Regions from separate parts of the Castellaniella ginsengisoli genome, predicted to be linked through region 2. Evidence: predicted binding sites of a transcription regulator. Region 2 holds the regulator's gene; each other region holds the start of a gene.
The links. Region 2 encodes HrcA, which represses chaperone genes, less so after heat shock. Its sites were predicted from a motif close to TTAGCACTCNNNNNNNNNGAGTGCTAA; they were not measured.

Region 1 (5,530 bases), 1.3 Mb from region 2:
CCCGGCGCTGGCATACAGGATGGCGCGTGATGAATTGATCATCATGCCCCGGCCTTCGGGGGTGCGGCCCGCCTGCACCGTGGCCTGGATGTCGCCGCCCTGGACGCCGATGCCGGGGACCAGCAGGGGCATGTCTCCCACCCGGCGGCGCACCTGGGCGATTTCTTCCGGGAAGGTGGCGCCCACCACCAGGGCGCATTGCCCGTTGGTGTTCCAGACGCGGGCCACCTGGTCGGCGACGTGCAGGTACAGCGGCGTGCCGTTGGCCAGCCGCATGTCCTGGAGATCGGCGCCGCCCGCGTTGGAGGTGCGGCACAGGATGATGACGCCGCGCTCGCCGTAATCGATGTAGGGCTGTACGGAATCGCGCCCCATGTAGGGATTGACCGTGACGGCGTCGGCCCCGTAGCGCTCGAACGCCTCGCGGGCATATTGCTCGGCGGTGCTGCCGATATCGCCGCGCTTGGCGTCCAGCACGATGGGCAGGTCGGGATGCCGTTCGCGGATCGCGCGGCAGATATCCTGCAACTGATCCTCGGCGCCCAGCGCGGAAAAATAGGCGATCTGCGGCTTGAAGCCGCAGACGTAGGGCGCGGTGGCCTCGACGATGCGCAGGCAGAATTCGGTGATTGCGTCCGGCCGGCCTTCCAGTTCCTTGGGGAAGCGGCGCGGGTCAGGGTCCAGGCCCACCATCAGCAGGGAATCCTGGGCGGCCCAGGCGCGGTTCAATTTGTCGATGAAGGTCATGGAGGTCGGCCTCTATCTCGCGTGAGTTCCAGAAAAGCGGGCTGGGCGCACTGGGTCGCCCGACCCGCCAAACAGGCTTGGAGGGGTTATGACGGCCACCAGCGCGGCGCCAGCACCGATGCCCAGGCGGCACCCGCCAGCAGCAGCGTCAGCAGCACGGCCGCGCTGCCGATGTCCTTGGCGCGCCCCAGTAGGGGATGGCGGTCCGTGCTGATCGCATCGGCCAGCGCTTCGATTGCGGAATTGAGCAATTCCACCACCAGCACCGCCACCGGCGCGCCGGCCAGCAGCAATCGTTCCAGGGCCGTATCGCCCAGCCACAGCCCCAGCGGGATCAAGATCACGGCCAGCGCGGTTTCCTGGCGGAAGGCGGCCTCGTGGCGCCACGCCGCCCCCAGCCCCTGCAGCGAATAGCCGAAGGCGCGCGCGATGCGCAGCAATCCGCCGGTGCTCTTGTAGGGGGAGGGCTGGGTCATGGGTCGATCGGTCCGGATGGTGCCGGCATTGTAAAGGATGGGGCCCGGGGCGTGCGCCCGGGCCCATGAAAAATCCCCGCCACGGCGGACCGTGACGGGGATTTCCAAAGGCCGGGTGCCGGCCGGCGCCGGAGCGCCGGACCGGGGAGGGCAGGGGCTTAGAAGCCGCCCATGCCGCCCATGCCGCCCATGCCGCCCATGTCGGGCATCGGCGCGGCGGGCTTGTCTTCGACGATTTCGGCCACGGCGGCTTCGGTGGTCAGCAGCAGGCTGGCGACCGAGGCGGCGTTCTGCAGCGCGGTGCGGGTGACCTTGGTCGGGTCGATCACGCCTTGCTCGACCAGATCGCCGTACTCGCCGGTGGCGGCGTTGTAGCCGTAGTTGCCTTCGCCTTGCTCGACGGCGTTGACGATCACGCTGGCTTCATCGCCCGCATTGCTGACGATGGTGCGCAGCGGGGCTTCGATGGCGCGCAGGACCAGCTTGATGCCGGCGTCCTGGTCGGCGTTGTCGCCCTTGACCTTGGCCACGGCGGCCTTGGCGCGGATCAGCGCGACGCCGCCGCCCGGGACGATGCCTTCCTCGACGGCCGCACGCGTGGCGTGCAGAGCGTCTTCGACGCGGGCCTTCTTTTCCTTCATTTCGACTTCGGTGGCCGCGCCGACGCGGATGACCGCGACACCGCCCGCCAGCTTGGCGACGCGCTCTTGCAGCTTTTCACGGTCGTAGTCGGACGTGGCTTCCTCGATCTGGGCGCGGATCTGCTTGACGCGCGCTTCGATGTTGGCGGCCTGGCCGGCGCCGTCGATGATGGTGGTGTTTTCCTTGGCCACTTCGATGCGCTTGGCCTGGCCCAGCAGCTCGAGGGTCGCCTTTTCGAGCGACAGGCCGGTTTCTTCGGAAATCACCGTGCCGCCCGTCAGGATGGCGATGTCTTCCAGCATGGCCTTGCGGCGGTCGCCGAAGCCCGGGGCCTTGACGGCGGTGGTCTTCAGGATGCCGCGGATGTTGTTCACGACCAGGGTGGCCAGGGCTTCGCCCTCGACGTCCTCGGCCACGATCAGCAGCGGGCGGCTGGACTTGGCGACTTGCTCCAGCACCGGCAGCAGGTCGCGGATGTTGCTGATCTTCTTGTCGAAGATCAGGATGTACGGATCATCCAGGACGGCGACTTGCTTGTCGGGGTTGTTGATGAAGTAGGGCGACAGGTAGCCGCGGTCGAATTGCATGCCTTCGACGACGTCCAGCTCGTTGTCCAGCGACTTGCCGTCTTCGACGGTGATGACACCTTCCTTGCCGACCTTGTCCATCGCGTTGGCGATGATTTCACCGACGGAGGTATCGCTGTTGGCCGAGATGGAGCCGACCTGGGCGATGGCCTTGCTGGTGGTGCAGGGCTTGGACAGGGAGTGCAGGCTGTCGACGGCGGCGGTCACGGCCTTGTCGATGCCGCGCTTCAGGTCCATGGGGCTGATGCCGGCGGCCACGTACTTCAGGCCTTCTTCGACGATGGACTGGGCCAGCACGGTGGCGGTGGTGGTGCCGTCACCGGCGTTGTCGGAAGTCTTGGAAGCCACTTCCTTGACCAGTTGGGCGCCGATGTTCTCGAACTTGTCCTTCAGTTCGATTTCCTTGGCGACGGAGACGCCGTCCTTGGTGACGGTGGGAGCGCCGAAGGAGCGGTCCAGCACCACGTTGCGGCCCTTGGGGCCCATGGTGGTCTTGACGGCGTTGGCGAGGATGTTGACGCCACGGACGATGCGGGTACGGGCATCGTCACCGAAATAAACTTGCTTTGCAGCCATGTTGAAATTCCTTGGTGTTGAACGGTGAGGTGGCTTACAGGATCACGGCGAGGACTTCTTCCTCGCGGATGACGAGCACTTCCTCGCCATCGACCTTGACGGACTGGCCGGCATACTTGCCGAACAGAACCTTGTCGCCGACCTTCAGGTCGACCGGGATCACTTTGCCTTCTTCGGTCTTCTTGCCGGGGCCGACCGCCAGGACTTCGCCCTGGTCGGGCTTTTCAGCCGCGCTGTCAGGGATGACGATACCCGAGGCGGTGGTGCGCTCGTTGTCCAGACGCTTGACGATCACGCGATCGTGCAAAGGACGCAGTGCCATGGAGGAACTCCTGTACATAGAAATTAAAGGATGCGGGGGCCGGCAGCCATTGTTAGCACTCAACCCCATCGAGTGCTAATTATAAGGACGATTTCTCGGGTTTCAAGAGGGGGAAGTGGCTTGTTACAAGTCGGGGGCTGAAGGAAATGTCGCGCCCTGGCTGTTCCGCCCTCTTGATTCCAGAAAGCCCGGAAACGTTGCGCTCAAGAGGGAAACGCTATCGGTTCCCCTGCGCCTGGCCGGCGTGTGGATCCGCCAGGCAGGCATGCACTCCTTGCGCGATGGCACGGGCCAGTCGCGTGATCGTCTCCGGCTTTCCGAGGCGGGTTTCTTCGGCGGGATTGATGATGACCCCCGCCTCCACCAGAACGGCGGGCATGGGCGCGGTCCGCAGCACCGCCAGGCCGTCGTAGCGGTGGATGCCCAGGCGGCGGTCAATGAACGGGCGGTTTTCGCCCTCGATCGGCTCGGCGTGGTATGCGGAAGGCTGTTCGCCGGCGATCTGCAGGCGTGCGCCGATGTGCCGGGCGCATGCCAGGTTGCGCCCCGGATGCGGGTTCAGCATAGAGATGAAGATCGAATAGCCTGCGAATTCGGATTGGCGGCCCGCCGCGAGGAATCTCGCCTGTACCGAGTCGTGATGGACCGACACCAGAAGGTCGGCGTCCGGTGCGCCCTGCGCGCGCCGTGCCGGGGGGATGTCCGCGCCGATGCCCTCGATCCGGGTCGTCCGGTTGCCCAGCGCGGCAAGCGCGCGGACGAGGGCGGCGGCCAGGTCGCGGTTGTACAGGGACTCGGTGCGGCCGCTGGCGCCCGTGGCGCCCGGCCGTTCCGGCCCATGGCCCGCATCCACCAGGATGTGCGCGGCGTGCGCCGGGCCGGCGCAGCCCAGGGCCAGCAGGAGGGAGAGCAGGGCGTGTATCGGCGGCAAGAGTGGGTCCTCCGGAGGCGGGATGAGGCGGGCCGCGTGGGCGGGGCCGCCGCGTCATGACAGCATACGACCTTGAGGAAGATAGGGGCATTCGGGAATCCAGCCCCCGGCTGAACGATGATGCGGGTTTCGGGCGGACGGCCTGCCACCCGGTGGGGTGCGGAGAATCCGGCCCGGGTCAGTCAAAGAGGTTTCCAGATGAGCGACGATGATTTTCACCCCGGTACGATCCAGCGGCGGGAGCGGGGTTTCGAGGGCCGGCTCGAGCGGTGCTATGCGCAGGATCCGGCCGCGGTCTGGGCCATGCTGACGGAGCCCCGGCATCTGGCCCAATGGCTGGCGCCCGGCACGATCGAGCTGCGGCGGGGCGGTGCGGTGCGCATTGACTTCGTCGACAGCGGCATCGTGATCGACAGCACCGTCATGGCGCTGGAGCCGCAGCGGATCCTGGAGTACTCCTGGAGCAGCGGCCAACAGCCCGAACGGCCCATTCGATGGGAGCTGGCGGCGCAGGCGGGCGGCACGCGGCTGACGCTGTCGGTGCGCCTGCCCGCGGATGAAGACGTCGCCAAGGCTTGCGCCGGATTCGAAGGCCATCTGGCCATGCTGGCCGCCGCCCTGGAGGGCGTGCCGGTCCGCTTTCCCCTGGAGCTGTACCTGCGGGCGCGCCAGCACTATCAGGCGCTGCTGGATGCCTGACCTGCGATGCCGGTTCGCCTGAAAAGGCAAGGGGGCGCCGCGTGCTCTCCACGATGCCATGGCCAGGCGCGGCCGGGCGTACCGGCGCGGGGCGCTTGCCGCTGAAGCTCAATCCTGTTCGCTGACGGGCAAGTTCTTGCACAGGGGGCATCCCTGGATTGCCAAGGGTTGGAATATCTTTCGTATCAATAGATTACGTCAAATATTCCGGCATTCACGCATCATGCCCGGACTGCATGTGTATTTTGCATTCATTTCCATGCAAAATAAGCATGAAAAAAAGGGTCTCCATTGTGTTCCAGCACGCAGGCCTGCTGGTTGATAGCTAAACACAATCGACTCTATTTAAACAATCAATTTTACTTATCATATGGGCTCGCCTACACTGGTCTTCGTCGCCCTCGTGGCTCTTTCACTGAACCTCTGAACAAGGAGCTTTTTTCATGTCCCTGATCAACACCACCATCAAGCCCTTCAAAGCCACGGCCTATCACAACGGCAAGTTCGTCGAGGTGACCGAGCAGACCGTCGCGGGCAAGTGGTCCGTCTT
Region 2 (5,530 bases):
GGTCGCCTTCCTGACAGTTGGACAGGGCCTGCATGTCGAAGTGGATGCTGGCGCCCGATTCCACCCGGCCCAGGGCGCTGATGGTGATGTTCAGCACGCTGTCGTCGGGCAGGGTGATGGGCCGGTTCGACAAGGTTTGCGGTGCCACGGGCACCAGCACCAGGGCGTTGACCTGGGGGTGCAGGATCGGCCCGCCGGCCGACAGGGCGTAGGCCGTCGATCCCGTGGGCGTGGCGATGATCAGGCCGTCGGCGCGCTGGCTGTGCATGAAGGCGCCGTTGCATTCGACGCGTAGTTCGATCATGCCGCCGCGCCCGGCGCGGTTGATGATGACGTCGTTCAGCGCCAGGCCCGAGAAGATCGTTTCGTCGCCGCGCATCACGCGGCCTTCGAGGAGGATGCGTTCATCCTGGACGAAGGCGCCGTTGAGGATGCGGGTGATGGCCTCGTCGGCGCTGCCCAGGGGAATGTCGGTGATGAAACCCAGGCGGCCGTGGTTGATGCCGATCATGGCCACGCCCGAGGTGGCCAGTTGCCGCGCCGCCGCCAGCATGGTGCCGTCGCCGCCCATGATGATGGCCAGATCGGCGCGCGCGCCGATGTCTTCGTACGAGGCCAGCGGGAAATCGTCGACGCCGGTGTTGCGGCCCGTTTCGGCCTCGATCAGGACATCGCGCCCCGCCTCGGACAGGACCTTGCCCAGCCGGCGCAGGGGGGCGTCCATGCCGCTATCCTGGTGGCGGCCGATCAGCGCGACGGTCTTGAAATGCATGGGCGGGGGCTCTCCCGGAAATTAATGGAATAATAGGCGTATCCGATTATAGGGGGATGAGTCCGGACACGGGGCAGTCCCTGCGGACTGCCCCGTGCCTGACGAATCCGAGCGCCTTGCAAGGCGCGAGGTGGAGAGATGTGGCAATTGGGGAGGGTTCCCGTGCCTGACGAGTATTAGCCAAACAGGGCGTTAAACCATGGATGATCGAGCCAAGACCTTGCTGAAGGCGCTGGTCGAACGCTACATTGCGGACGGCCAGCCCGTGGGGTCGCGCACCCTTTCGAAAGTCTTCGACCTTTCACCGGCCACGATTCGCAACGTCATGGCCGACCTGGAGGACCTGGGTCTGATCCACAGCCCGCACACCTCGGCGGGCCGCGTGCCCACGCCCCGCGGCTACCGGATGTTCGTCGACAGTCTGCTGACGGCCAGGCCCTACGAACTCAGTCCCTCCCTGTGCATCGAGGACTGTCTGCCCGCGGCCGAGCCCGGCCGCGCCGTGACCGCCGCGGCTTCGCTGCTGTCGAACCTGTCGCAGTTCGCGGGCGTGGTGCTCACGCCCAAGCGCACCCAGGTATTCCGCCACATCGAATTCATCCGCCTGTCCGACCGGCGCGTGCTGCTCATCATCGTCACGCCCAACGGCGACGTGCAGAACCGCATCCTGTTCGTTTCGCGCGAATACTCCGAGGTCGAGCTGCTGGAGGCCTCCAATTTCTTCAACCGGCAGTTCTCGGGCAAATCCTTCCATGCGGTCCGCCAGGCGCTGGCCGACGAGCTTGACACGCTGCGCACGGATATTTCCCGGTTGATGCAGCAGGCGGTGGACGCCGGCCTGGACTCCGCCGACACGGACGACGAGGCCGTGGTCATCTCCGGCGAAGGCAAGCTGCTGGACGTCTCGGAAATGACGGCCGACATGGATCGGTTGCGCCGCCTGTTCCAGTTGTTCGAGCAGAAGACCGATCTGCTGCACCTGCTCGATGTTTCCAGCCGGGCTCAGGGCGTGCAGATCTACATCGGCGGCGATTCCCGGCTGGTGCCGCTGGACGACGTCTCGGTCATCACCGCCCCCTACGGGGTCGATGGCCAGGTGATCGGCACGCTGGGCGTCATTGGCCCCAGCCGCATGGCCTACGACCGCGTCATCCCCATTGTCGACATTACGGCGCGCATGTTGTCCAACGCACTCGGCCAGGCGGTTTCATGAGCCGTTTTCTCTCTGAAGTTCACGATCCCCGGGCGCTGGATCCCGAAGCGCCCGATCCCGGGCGCGGGCCGCTGGGCGTTCTGCTGATCAACCTGGGCACGCCCGACGCGCCGACCCCGGCGGCCGTGCGGCGCTACCTGGGCGAGTTTCTGTCCGATCCTCGCGTGGTCGAGCTGCCTGCCGCGCTGTGGCAGGTGATCCTGCGTCTGTTCGTCCTCACCCGGCGGCCTGCCGCCGTCGCCCCCAAGTACGCCCAGGTCTGGCTCGACCGGGGATCGCCCCTGCTGGTGCACAGCCAGGATCTGGCCGATGCCGTGGCGGCCTCTTTGCGCGACCGGGGCCTGGATGTGCGGGTCGGGCTTGCCATGCGCTATGGCCGGCCGGTTCTGGCGGATGCCCTGGATGCCTTGCGCGCCGCCGGCTGCGGCCGCATCCTGGCGGTGCCGATGTACCCTCAATATGCCGCCAGCACCACGGCCACGGCCGTGGATGCGGTCAATGCGCACCTGGCCCGGCTGCGCCACCAGCCCACCTTGCGTTTTCTGGATCGTTTCCCGACGGACGACGCCTATGTGGATGCGCTGCACCGTGCGGTGCGCGCCCACTGGGACCAGGCCGGCAAGCCGGACCGGCTGCTGCTCAGCTTTCACGGCCTGCCCCAGCAGTCGGTGCGCAAGGGCGATCCTTATTTCCGCGATTGCCATCAGACCGCCCGCGCCTTGCGCGCCCGTCTCGGCGCCGACGGCGACCGGCTGCATGTCGCCTTCCAGAGCCGCTTCGGGGCGGCGCCCTGGCTGCAGCCCTACACTCAGCCCACGCTAGAATCCTGGGGGCGGGAAGGCGTCGGCACGGTGGATCTGATGTGCCCGGGGTTTCTGGCGGATTGCCTGGAGACCCTGGAGGAAATCGACATGGGCTGCCGCGAGGCCTTCCTGAAGGCGGGCGGCCGCGCTTTCCGCTACATTCCCTGTCTCAATGCCGACCCTGACTGGGCGCGGGATTTCGCCGCCCTGATCGCCGACAATCTGGCCGGCTGGACGTGACGGCCCATCGGGCGCCTCTGTGCGCCGGGCTCCGGGCATCGTATCCGGGGCGCCTTCGAGGCCGGGGCGGTTCCGTCCCGGACATCCGCCGTCCCGGGGCTTGAAGAACGCGCGCCCCGTCCTCATCTACCCCCTTGTTCACCCATTTTCAGTATTGGAGATTTCACCATGTCGGCTCCCCAGGAAGACTTGGACCCGCAAGCCGCGCCGAGCGCCGAAACCCAGGCCGCCGGCCAGAACCCGACTGATGCCGCCGCGCCGGCCGCCGAGCAGCCGGGCGAAGACCTTGCCGTGCTGCTGGAAGAAGCCCAGAAGCAGGTTGCCGATTATCATGATCAGTTGCTGCGTGCGCATGCCGAAGTCGAGAACGTCCGCCGCCGGGCCCAGGACGACGTGGCCAAGGCCCGCAAGTTCGGCACGGAGTCCTTTGCCGAGAGCCTGATCCCCGTGCGCGACAGTCTGGAAGCCGCACTGGCCCTGGAAAACCAAACCGCCGAGGATTGGAAGGCGGGCGTCGAGGCCACGCTGCGGCAGTTGAACGCAGCCTTCGAGCGCAACCAGATGCGCGAAATCGCCCCGGCGCCCGGCGACGCTTTCGACCCGCACCGCCACCAGGCGATCTCCAACGTGCCGTCCGAGCATCCCCAGGGCGCCGTCGTCCAGATGCTGCAGAAGGGCTATCTGATTGCCGATCGCGTGCTGCGCCCGGCGCTGGTCATGGTGTCGGCGGGCCCTGCCGCGGACAACGCCGGCTCTTGAAACAAGCCCCGGCAACCCCATATTCGAATCATCGGCGGGCGCAGCGCCCGCCCACTTATTCAAACATCAACAGGATCCAACATGAGCAAGATCATCGGCATCGACCTGGGCACGACCAACAGCTGCGTCGCAGTACTGGACGGTTCCAAGGTCAAGATCATTGAAAACTCCGAAGGCACCCGCACCACGCCTTCCATCGTCGCCTACATGCAGGACGGCGAAATCCTGGTGGGCGCTCCGGCAAAGCGCCAGGCCGTCACCAATCCGAAGAACACCATCTTCGCGGTCAAGCGCCTGATCGGCCGCAAGTTCGACGAGAAGGCCGTGCAAAAGGACATCGACCTGATGCCCTACCGGATCATCAAGGCGGACAACGGCGATGCCTGGGTCGAGGCGCAGGACAAGAAGCTTGCGCCCCCGCAGGTGTCCGCCGACATTCTCCGCAAGATGAAGAAGACCGCCGAGGACTATCTGGGCGAGGAAATCACCGAGGCCGTGATCACGGTGCCGGCCTACTTCAACGACAGCCAGCGCCAGGCCACCAAGGATGCCGGGCGCATCGCCGGCCTGGACGTCAAGCGCATCATCAACGAGCCGACCGCGGCGGCCCTGGCCTTCGGCCTGGACAAGTCCGAACGCGGCGACCGCAAGATCGTCGTCTATGACCTGGGCGGCGGGACTTTCGACGTGTCCATCATCGAAATCGCGGACGTGGACGGCGAAAAGCAGTTCGAAGTGCTGTCGACCAACGGCGATACCTTCCTGGGCGGCGAAGACTTCGACCAGCGCATCATCGAATACATCATCGCCGAGTTCAAGAAGGAATCGGGCGCCGACCTGTCCAAGGATGTGCTGGCGCTGCAGCGCCTGAAGGAAGCCGCCGAGAAGGCCAAGATCGAGCTGTCCTCCACGCAGCAAACCGAGATCAACCTGCCGTACATCACGGCCGATGCCTCCGGTCCCAAGCACCTGAACCTGAAGATCACCCGCTCCAAGCTGGAAGCGCTGGTCGAGGAACTGATCGAACGCACGATCGAACCCTGCCGCGTGGCCATCAAGGACGCCGGCGTGAAGGTTTCCGACATCGATGACGTGATCCTGGTCGGCGGCATGACCCGCATGCCCAAGGTCCAGGAGAAGGTCAAGGAATTCTTCGGCCGCGATCCGCGCAAGGACGTGAACCCCGACGAAGCCGTGGCCGCCGGCGCCGCGATCCAGGGCTCCGTGCTGTCGGGCGACCGCAAGGACGTGCTGCTGCTGGATGTGACGCCGCTGTCCCTGGGGATCGAGACCCTGGGTGGTGTCATGACCAAGATGATCAAGAAGAACACCACCATCCCGACGCGTTTCTCGCAGGTGTTCTCCACGGCCGACGACAACCAGCCGGCCGTGACGATCAAGGTCTACCAGGGCGAGCGCGAAGTCGCCGCGGGCAACAAGGCGCTGGGCGAGTTCAACCTCGAAGGCATCCCGCCTGCGCCGCGCGGCCTGCCGCAGATCGAGGTCACTTTCGACATCGACGCCAATGGCATCCTGCACGTGTCCGCCAAGGACAAGGGCACCGGCAAGGAAAACAAGATCACGATCAAGGCCAGCTCCGGGCTGACCGAGGACGAGATCGAGCGCATGGTGAAGGATGCCGAGGCCAACGCCGAGGAAGACCACCGCATTGCAGAGCTGGCGCTGGCGCGCAACCAGGCCGATGGCCTGGTCCACGCCACGCGCAAATCCCTGACGGAATAT
Region 3 (5,530 bases), 680 kb from region 2:
AAACGTCCTTCCTGGATGAAGTCCAGATCCGCGAGATCTTCGAGGGCATGGTGCGCGAGATCTACCGCCAGGTGCTGGACGTGGCCCTGCCCGATCCCTTCCCCACCATGAGCTGGGAAGAAGCCATGCGCCGCTTCGGCTCGGACAAGCCCGACCTGCGCGTGAAGCTGGAATTCACCGATGTGGCCGACCTGATGCGCGACGTGAGCTTCAAAGTCTTCGCCGGCCCGGCCAATGATCCGGCCTGCCGTGTGGTGGCCCTGCGCGTGCCCGGCGGCGGCAGCCTGCCGCGCAGCGAGATCGATGCCTACACCCAGTTCGTCGGCATTTACGGTGCGCGCGGCCTGGCGTACATCAAGGTCAACGACGCCGCCTCGATTCCCGAGGGCCTGCAGTCGCCCATCGTCAAGAATATCCATGCCGACGCGCTGCGCGCCCTGATCGAGCGCACCGGCGCACAGAACGGCGATCTGATCTTCTTTGGCGCCGACCGCGCCAAGGTCGTCGCCGATGCCATCGGCGCCTTGCGCGTGAAAATCGGCCAGAGCGAGTTCGGCCGCGCCAACGGGCTGTTCGAGCCGGGCTGGAAACCGCTGTGGGTGGTGGATTTCCCCATGTTCGAGTACGACGAGGGTGAAGGCCGCTATACGGCGGCGCATCATCCTTTCACTTGCCCCAAGCCCGGCCACGAGGATCTGCTGGAAACCGAACCGGGCAAGGCCCTGGCGCGCGCCTACGACATGGTCATGAACGGCTGGGAGGTCGGCGGCGGTTCCGAGCGCATCCACCGCGCCGATGTCCAGCGCAAGGTCTTCAAGGCCCTGAAGATCGACGAGGAAGAAGCCCGCCTGAAATTCGGCTTCCTGCTCGATGCCCTGCAGTACGGCGCGCCGCCGCACGGCGGCCTGGCTTTCGGCCTGGACCGCCTGGTGACCTTGATGGCGGGGGCCGAATCCATCCGCGACGTGATTGCTTTCCCCAAGACGCAGCGCGCCCAATGTCTGCTGACGCAGGCTCCGTCGTCCGTGGATGAAAAGCAGTTGCGTGAACTGCACATCCGGCTGCGCCAGACGGAAGCCAAGTAGGGCGGAGGAGCCGGCCATGCCCGTCCTGCGGGTCGTCAGCTACAACATCCACAAGGGCCGCTCGGCCACGGGTGGGCGGGAGTCGTTGGCCGACCTGCGGCTGGGCCTGTACGGCTTGCAGCCTGATTTGTTGTTCCTGCAGGAAGTCCAGGGCCGCAACCAGGTGCGCGGCAGCCTGGACGCCCAGCACGAATCCCTGGCCGCCGCCCTGCACATGCAGGCCGCCTACGGGTGCAACGCCGTGCACCAGGCGACCGACCACGGCAATGCGCTGCTGTCGCGCTACCCCATTCTGTACCACGAGAACCAGGATGTATCCGACCACCGCCTGGAGCAACGCGGCCTGCTGCATGGCGTGGTGCAGGTCGGCGATGTGCAGGTGCATTGTCTGGTGGTGCACCTGGGCCTGCTGGCGGGTGGCCGGTCGCGCCAGGTACAGGCGCTGGCTGATCGCATCCAGCGCCTGGTGCCCGCGCACGAACCCTTGTTGATCGCCGGCGATTTCAATGACTGGACCAACCGCTTGGCGCCGCTGTTCGTCGAGCAACTGGGGCTGGTCGAGGTCTTCGCCGCCGCCCCTCAGGGCTCGGGCGAGATCTATCGGTTGCGCCGCACCGTGACGCGCTTGCGCGAACGCATGGCCTGGCGGCCGGGGCAGGCCATGCACCCCTTGCCCGAACTGTCCATCAACGGCCTGGCGCGCCTGACGCCACCGCCGCGCACGTTTCCGTCCGTGTTCCCCTGGCTGCGCCTGGATCGCATCTACCAGCGCGGCTTTGCCGTGCGCCGCGCGCGGGTGCTGCACGGTTCGCCCTGGAAAAAATTGTCTGATCACGCCCCGCTGGTGGCGGAGCTCGAACTGCCCTGAAGCCAGCGGAACTTCCCGCTCCAGGGCAAGTCTAATGTTTGTTACCTTGGAATTAGCACTCTTTCACGAGGAGTGCTAACATGAATTCATTCAGTACGAGGACATTGTCACGATGAGTTCTTCTTCGTCCGCCCTGTCGCTCGCGCCGTCCCAGTTGTCGCTGGCGATCGCCAATCCCGGAGCGCTCGGCACCATCGATGCGTACATCGGCGCCGTAAACCGGCTGCCGATGCTGACCGCGGAGCAGGAAACCGACCTGGGCCGCCGCCTGCGCGACGAAAACGACCTGGGCGCCGCGCGCGATCTGATTCTGTCGCACCTGCGGCTGGTGGTTTCCATCGCCCGCCAGTACCTGGGCTACGGCCTGGCGCACGCCGACCTCATCCAGGAAGGCAACATCGGCCTGATGAAGGCCGTGCGGCGCTTCGATCCTGATCGGGGCGTGCGGCTGGTGTCGTTCGCCGTGCACTGGATCCGCGCCGAAATCCACGAGTACGTGATCCGCAACTGGCGGCTGGTCAAGGTCGCCACCACCAAGGCGCAGCGCAAACTGTTCTTCAATCTGCGCCGCATGCGGCCCGATGGCCGCAGCCTGGGGCCGGATCAGGTGGCCGACATCGCCCGCGAACTCAATGTGCGCCCCGAGGACGTCACCGAAATGGAAGTCCGCCTGTCAGGCGGCGATTTCGCCCTGGATGCGCCCTCCGACGACGAGGACCGCTACGCGCCGTCCGACTGGCTGGCCGACGAGGCCCAGGCGCCCGATCAGGTGCTGGCGCGTCGCAGCATGGATACGCTGCAGGGCGAAGGCCTGGAGCACGCCCTGTCGTCCCTGGACGCGCGTTCCCAGCACATCGTGCGCGCCCGCTGGCTGGCCGACGAGGGCGGCGCCACGCTGCACGATCTGGCCGCCGAGTACGGGATTTCCGCCGAACGGGTCCGCCAGATCGAGGCCGCCGCCCTGAAGAAGCTGCGTACCGCGCTGAGCGGCCGGCAAGCCGATTTTCAGGCGGCCTGAGCCTCGTTGCCTGCCCGGCGCCAGGCGAGGCCGGAACCCGCTCGCACCGCTGCCCGGTGTCGTGTGGAATCGTTTCGTGCGCCGCGCACCGGCCAGTCATACTCTCTTGCATCTTTCCCGCTGCGGACGTGAACTTTTGGCTCGGCGGACGGACCAACACTCCATGAACGTACGCCGGCTTCGCCGGCTCCCGCGTTCTGTCGTCCGCTTCTGCTTCTCCTCTTCCCCTCCCTATCGAAGCGGATGTTCACGGGATGCCGCCAGGCATCCCTTTTTTTTGTGCGAATTTTTCTGGGAAACCGGGTTTCCAGGCCTGTAACATATCACCCGGGCGTTCCAATCTCATCCTCCCATCATGAAAATCGGCCTTTTAGTGTTCGGCCTGGCTGGCCTTCTGGCCCTGGTCTCTTTCATGCCGCCGCTGGCGGGGCGGTTGCGCCTGCCTTATTCCGTTCTGCTGGCCATCGTGGGTTTCATCCTGGGCGTCATCATCCACGTGCATGGCTGGGCGCCGGGCCTCGTGGCCGACTTTCTGGATACGCTGCAGCATTTCGAGATTTCTTCGGAGACTTTCCTGTTCGTCTTCCTGCCGGTGCTGCTGTTCGAGACGGCGCTGGCCACGAACCTGAGGCGGCTGATGGACGACATCAGCCCGATCCTGGTGATGGCCATTGTGGCCGTCGTGGTCTGCACCGTGGCAGTCGGGTTCTCGCTGGCCGCGATTTCCACCTATGGACTGGTGATCTGCCTGATGCTGGGCGCCATCGTCGCCACCACCGACCCGGTGGCGGTCGTGGGCATCTTCCGCGAAGTCGGCGCGCCGCGCCGCCTCACGACATTGGTCGAGGGCGAGGCCTTGTTCAACGATGCGGCTTCGATCGCCCTGTACTCGGTGCTGCTCAGCGTCCTGCTGGGCGGCACCACGCCCGCGGTGACGGATATCTTCCGCAGCTTCATGGTCAGCTTCCTGGGCGGCGGGCTGGCCGGCTTCGTCATGGGACGGGCGGCCATCGAGCTGTTCCGCTGGCTGCGCGGCTGGCCCACGGCCGAGGTGACGCTGACCGTGGCGCTGGCCTACCTGACTTTTTTCGTCGCGGAGCACTACCTGGGGGTTTCGGGGGTGGTGGCCACCGTGATCGCCGGGCTGGTGGTGGGCTCCAGCGGGCGCACGCGCATGTCGCCCACGACCTTCGAGCAGCTCGAGGGTTCCTGGGCGCAGTTCGGCTTCTGGGCCAATTCCCTGATCTTCCTGTTCGCCGCCATGCTGATTCCGCGCATGATGGCGGAAATCACCTGGATGGAAGTCCTGCTGATCCTCGTCGTGTTCATCGTGACGTTGTGCGCGCGCGCGGTCATTGTCTATGGCTTGCTGCCCTTGCTGGGGCGCGTGCGGCTCAGCACCGAGGTCAGCCCATCCTACCGGGCCGTGATGCTGCTGGGCGGCTTGCGCGGCGCCGTGTCGCTGGCCCTGGCCCTGGCCGTCACGGAGCAGCCGGCGGTGCCGCACGAGGCCCGGCAGTTCATCGCCGTGGCCACGACCGGGTTCGTGCTCATGACGCTGTTCATCAATGGGTTGACTCTGCGGCCCCTGATCCACCGGCTGGGTCTGAACCAGCTTTCGCCGGTGGACCGCGCCCTGCGCGATCAGGCCCAGGTCGTGGAGCTCGAAGCGCTGCGTCTGAAGATCGACGAGATCGCCCACAACGAACACGTCGGCGGCGAAGTCCTGGATCGCTTGCATGCGGTGTTCGACGCCAGTCAGACCGGCGTGGATGCGGCGCAGGTGCATCAGTTGTCCCTGGACCAGAAGGTTGCCGTTGGCATGGGCATGCTGGCGGGCCGCGAAGAGAAAATGTTCTTCGAGACGCTCAAGGCCCAGGTCGTGGACTGGCGGACGGCCGAATCCCTGCTGGCGCGCGCCGAGCGGCTGGGCGATGCGGTGCGCTCCGGGGGATTGCGCGGTTTCGAGGCCGCCGTCGAAGGCGATCTGCGGTATTCGCTCCCGCTGCGCCTGGGACTGCGGCTGCACTACCTGACCGGCTGGCAGGGCCTGCTGGTGCGCGAACTGGCCCAGCGGTTCACGAACCTGATGTGCAAGTGGTCGGTGGCGCGGCGTCTGATCCAGTTCGCCCGCACCGACGTGCAGCCGCTGCTGGGGGCCGAGGTCACGGAAATCATCATCGCCGCGCACCAGCGCCGCCTGACGCTGCTGGAAGGCGCGCTGCAGGCATTGGCGCTGCAGTATCCCAATTACGCCCAGCATCTGCAGGAAGCCTATCTCGCGCGCATGGCGCGCTCCATGGAACGCATCCGCTATCGCGACATGCTGGCGCACAATCTCATCAGCGGGGAAACCTATTCCGACCTGATCCAGCAGGCCGATGCGCGCTGGAGCACCATGGAAAGGCCCGGCGCGCTGGACATCACCATGAGCGCGGCATCCCTGGTGCAGCGGGTGTCGATGTTCGAAGGTATGGACGCGCGGACCATGGCGGCCATCCGCCGCGTGCTCAAGCCCCGGTTGTTCATGCCTGGCCAGGAAATCCACACTCGTTCCGG

Region 1: the regulator HrcA is predicted to act here: its motif matches at 3,403-3,429, upstream of ABRZ00_RS07295 (co-chaperone GroES).
Region 3: the regulator HrcA is predicted to act here: its motif matches at 2,006-2,032, upstream of rpoH (RNA polymerase sigma factor RpoH).

Annotation. Positions count from the first base shown of each region.
Region 1 is NZ_CP158257.1:1,531,610-1,537,139, forward strand. Features, by position in the region: gene pyrF (orotidine-5'-phosphate decarboxylase) at 1-747, opposite strand, end outside; gene ABRZ00_RS07285 (diacylglycerol kinase) at 834-1,223, opposite strand; gene groL (chaperonin GroEL) at 1,382-3,028, opposite strand; gene ABRZ00_RS07295 (co-chaperone GroES) at 3,063-3,350, opposite strand; gene ABRZ00_RS07300 (N-acetylmuramoyl-L-alanine amidase) at 3,568-4,281, opposite strand; gene ABRZ00_RS07305 (SRPBCC family protein) at 4,480-4,980, shown strand; gene ahpC (alkyl hydroperoxide reductase subunit C) at 5,424-5,530, shown strand, end outside.
Region 2 is NZ_CP158257.1:263,806-269,335, reverse strand. Features, by position in the region: gene ABRZ00_RS01315 (NAD kinase) at 1-772, opposite strand, end outside; gene hrcA (heat-inducible transcriptional repressor HrcA) at 972-1,985, shown strand; gene hemH (ferrochelatase) at 1,982-3,028, shown strand; gene grpE (nucleotide exchange factor GrpE) at 3,197-3,787, shown strand; gene dnaK (molecular chaperone DnaK) at 3,869-5,530, shown strand, end outside.
Region 3 is NZ_CP158257.1:948,211-953,740, reverse strand. Features, by position in the region: gene aspS (aspartate--tRNA ligase) at 1-1,085, shown strand, start outside; gene ABRZ00_RS04490 (endonuclease/exonuclease/phosphatase family protein) at 1,102-1,953, shown strand; gene rpoH (RNA polymerase sigma factor RpoH) at 2,066-2,971, shown strand; gene ABRZ00_RS04480 (cation:proton antiporter) at 3,327-5,530, shown strand, end outside.